2 regions of the Bradyrhizobium sp. AUGA SZCCT0182 genome follow, and region 1 is predicted to be linked to the other one. Evidence: predicted binding sites of a transcription regulator. Region 1 holds the regulator's gene; the other holds the start of a gene.
The links. The regulator LexA, encoded in region 1, represses DNA repair genes until DNA is damaged. The targets are predictions, from matches to a motif close to TGTTCNNNNTGTGTTCNG.
Positions count from the first base shown of each region.

Region 2: a site for LexA is predicted at 1,202-1,219, ahead of uvrA (excinuclease ABC subunit UvrA). Genes of this name have one in related genera too.

Region 1 covers NZ_JAFCLY010000006.1:7,644-9,842, reverse strand. The annotation lists gene JQ611_RS08750 (hypothetical protein) at 1-82, opposite strand, end outside; gene JQ611_RS08745 (hypothetical protein) at 222-461, opposite strand; gene lexA (transcriptional repressor LexA) at 712-1,419, opposite strand; gene glp (gephyrin-like molybdotransferase Glp) at 1,634-2,199, opposite strand, start outside.
Region 2 covers NZ_JAFCLY010000008.1:162,977-165,175, reverse strand. The annotation lists gene uvrA (excinuclease ABC subunit UvrA) at 1-1,115, opposite strand, end outside; gene JQ611_RS11885 (hypothetical protein) at 1,290-1,463, shown strand; gene JQ611_RS11880 (outer membrane protein) at 1,447-2,199, opposite strand, start outside.

The DNA.
Region 1 (2,199 bases):
TGCCGCGGAAGGTGGTCGATATCAATGTCTCGCCGACCTCAGCAGGACGCGTTGCCATCGCGTGCAAACTATAGTCACACATCGGATCGCTCCCTCGTAAGAGATAGAGACCCGTGCCTCCCTCGAGGCGCTGGCCTCTATCAGAGTGGACTTGAGCAAAGTCTATTCCTGTTCTGGGCAATAGTGCGACGGAAAGGCCGGCGTGCCCGATCACAAACGCGCTACGGCGGCTGCGGATCTTCGGGCATCGGCGGCAGCGGCAGTTCGAAGGCGCCGAGATGGAATTGCTCCCTTCCGTCGTCGGCAATCCCGGGCAGCGCGACCAGCGTGAACGCAGCCTCCGGATATTGCTGCCAGATCGCGAGATCTTCCGCCGTCACCATCAGCCAGCCGAACCGGAGCATGTAGCGGCCCGGCTCGGTCACGAGTCCAGCCCTCTGCCAGGTGATCTTGGTGATCATACTGCTGACCACGTCTCGTCCCCCCGGTTTTTGCGTCTTCGAGTCGAAGAAAACGCGTCAAACCAACCATCCTTGCCCGCACAGTTTTTGCCGCATTCTGGGCAATTGTGCGACGCGCGGCCCCACCGTTCTCCGTCAGGGCCGGGTCTTGATCTTGCAGCCAACAACGTGGATGCCCGGCACAAGGCCGGGCATGACGAGCTTACGGATGTCGTTACCGAACAGAAGCGCCCGCGAAAGCGGGCCGCCCTCAGTACTTCCGGTACAGCCCGATCAGCTTGCCCTGAATCCGGACCCGGTTCGGCGGCAGGATGCGGACTTCATAGGAGGTGTTGGCAGGCTCCAGCGCGATCGAGGCGCCGCGGCGGCGGAAGCGTTTCAGGGTGGCTTCCTCCTCGTCGATCAGCGCCACCACGATATCGCCGGTGTCGGCGGTCTCGTTGCGCTGGATCAGCGCCATGTCGCCGTCGAGAATGCCGGCGTCCACCATGGAATCGCCGCGGACTTCGAGCGCGTAATGTTCGCCGGAGCCGAGCATGTCAGGCGGTACGCTGATGGTGTGGCTGCGGGTCTGCAGCGCCTCGATCGGGGTGCCGGCGGCGATCCGGCCCATTACGGGAACGGCGACCGGACGGTTGCCATCGTCCTCGGCGGGCGCGCTGGCGGCGCGGACCTTGCCGAGCGTGCCTTCGATGACGCTGGGAGTGAAGCCGCGGCGGCCGTTGCCGTTACCGGCGCCCGCAAGCTCGGGCAGCTTGATGACTTCGATGGCGCGGGCACGGTTGGGCAGGCGGCGGATGAAGCCGCGCTCTTCCAGGGCGGTGATGAGGCGGTGGATGCCGGACTTGGAGCGGAGGTCGAGCGCATCCTTCATTTCGTCGAAGGAGGGCGGCACGCCGGCTTCCTTGAGCCGTTCGTTGATGAAACGCAGAAGTTCATACTGTTTGCGCGTAAGCATCTCGAGCAATCCCCCGGTTGGCGCGTCGTAATTCGTGGTCGTTCAGTTCAGTTGCGAGTGCGGTCTCAAATTCGGAAGTCCAAAACTCCCATTTGTAGACACTAGCTCTCGAAACAAATCATGAACGGACACTATATGTTCGATACATGTTCCGCAACCACTTAATTTCAGGTGAACGCGCGCCGACTTCGCCCGAACAGGCCGCCGCGATGCGTCATTCCGGCAGGCGCAGGAACTCGCATGGCGTGCCTTTCGGCAGCGCCGGCGCAAACGGCGGACGTATCAAAAGCGCCCGTGCCGCAGCGAGATTTCCAAGCAGCGACGAGTCCTGGTGGCTCACCGGCACCGCGATCAACGCACCGTCCTCGCGCTCTTCAAGTCGTGCGCGAAGATAGTCTTCGCGCTGATCGTTGGCGGGGAGATCGCGGCCGAGCAGGGCGGTCTCACGCGCGTGATGGATGGTTTTTCGGCCCGACAGCGCGCGAATCAGCGGCACCAGAAACAGGAAACCACAGACATAGGACGAGACCGGATTGCCGGGCAGGCCGATCACCCGCATCGCCCCGAGGCGCCCGTGCATCATCGGCTTGCCCGGCCGCATCGCGATGCGCCAGAACGCCATGGCGACGCCCTCGGCCTCCAGCGAGCGCTTGACGAGGTCGTGGTCGCCGACCGAGGCGCCGCCCATCGTGATCAGGATGTCGGCGCCCGATGCGCGGGCGCGGCGGATGCCGTCGGTGGTCGCCTCGACCGTGTCGGCGGCGATGCCGAAATCGATGG
Region 2 (2,199 bases), on a different contig from region 1:
AACTTGTAGAACTTGCCGAGCGCGGTCAGCGTCTGGATGTAGTAGGGCGAGGACGATTTGGACCAGGGCGCGATCGCGCCCTTGCGCAATGTCAGCTCCTTGTCGGGGATGACGAGGTCCTCGTCGATATGCTGCTCGACGCCGAGGCCGCCGCAGGCCGGGCAGGCGCCATAGGGGTTGTTGAAGGAGAAGAGCCGGGGCTCGATCTCGGGAATGGTGAAGCCGGATACCGGGCAGGCGAATTTCTCCGAAAACAGAATCCGTTCCGGGCCGCTCTTGTCGTGGATCTTTGCGGTCTTCTTGTCGGACTTCTTTTCGGACTTCTTTTCGTCGTCGGTGCTGCCCGCGGGCGCGTCGGCGTATTCGATCACCGCCAGCCCTTCGGCGAGCTTCAGCGCGGTCTCAAAGCTTTCGGCGAGGCGCTGGCCGATATCGGGGCGGACCACGATGCGATCGACGACGACGTCGATGTCGTGCGGGAATTTCTTGTCGAGAACAGGCGCTTCGGCGAGCTCATAGAAGCTGCCGTCGATCTTGACGCGCTGAAAGCCCTTCTTGAGGTATTCGGCGAGCTCCTTCTTGTATTCGCCCTTGCGGCCGCGCGCGACCGGCGCCAGCAGATAGAGCCGCGTGCCTTCCGGCAGCGCCAGCACGCGGTCGACCATCTGCGACACCAGCTGGCTTTCGATCGGCAGGCCCGTCGCGGGCGAGTAGGGCACGCCGACGCGCGCCCATAGCAGGCGCATGTAGTCGTAGATCTCGGTGACGGTGCCGACGGTCGAGCGCGGGTTTTTCGACGTGGTCTTCTGCTCGATCGAGATCGCCGGCGACAGGCCGTCGATCTGGTCGACGTCGGGCTTCTGCATCATCTCGAGGAACTGGCGCGCATAGGCGGAGAGCGACTCGACGTAGCGGCGCTGGCCCTCGGCATAGATGGTGTCGAAGGCGAGCGAGGATTTGCCGGAGCCGGAGAGACCGGTGAACACCGCGAGCTTGTCGCGGGGAATCTCGACGTCGATGTTTTTCAGATTGTGCTCGCGCGCGCCGCGGATCGTTATCGCGCGCGTTCCCGAGCCGGCGTTGGTTTGGCGCTTCGCCCTCAGCACTTCATCCATATCGGCATTTCCAGGCGCGTGGAGGCGCGCCACGTTGGGCGCGCATGGCCAGGGAAGACCTAAGCCGGGCGCCGATGGCAGAAAGCTGGAACGTAGGAAGAACGGGGCGGGATTTCCAGTGCTCGCAGCGAGCCATCAACGGTTTGTTTTGCAATGAGTTGCCAAGGGATCGCAATGGCAGCAGATGGCAGCGGAGCCGTGGGCGGAACCAATGCGCTCAAGCAAAATGCGCTCAAACAAAAAGGCCACCTCAAAACAAAAATGGCCACCTCAAAACAAAAAGGCCGGCGCGAGGCCGGCCTTTTCATCAAATCGTTTGGTGCAGCGAAGCTCAGTACTTCGCGATGACCGGGCCGCCCCAGCGATAGTTGACGCGCACGGTCACGAGATCGACGTCCTGGCGGATGCGTTCGCTGAAGGTGCCGCCAGCCACATTCGTAAAGGTGGCGGTTCGGTTCCCCATGAACAGATGATCGTATTCGACGGCGGCCGACCAGTTCGGGGCGAAGCCGTATTCGAGGCCGACACCGACCACGCCACCCCAGCGGTTGTCATCGTTGGACGAGGCGATCAGAGCGTTGCCGACAGTGGCATTGACGCGATAGCGATCGGCGGTCACAGCCGCACCGCCCTTGACGTAAAACAGGACGTTGTTGGCGGCGTAACCGACCTGACCGGTGAGCAGGCCGAACGCGTCGACCTTCGAGCGAATGGTCGTTCCCGCGCCAAAGCCCACGGGTCCAAGGCTCACGCTGCTGCCGCTGAAGTCGGCCCAGTTGCCCTGTCCTTCGACGCCGAACACCCACGTGCCAGCCTGCCAGCGATAACCGATCTGGCCACCGGCGGTGCCGCCGCTTGCATCGTGGCAACCTTCGCTGGCAACGAACACGCCAGCGCCATTCAAGGCGTCCCAGCACTTGCGGCTCGTACCCCAACCACCGTTGGCGCCGACGTAGAAGCCGCTCCAGTCGTAAATGGCCGCGATCATCGGGGGCGCCTTGGTGTAAGGACGCGCAGCGAGATCAGCCGCAGCGGCGGGAGCCGCAAAGGCAACGAGAGCAACCGTACCCAGCAAAAACTTCTT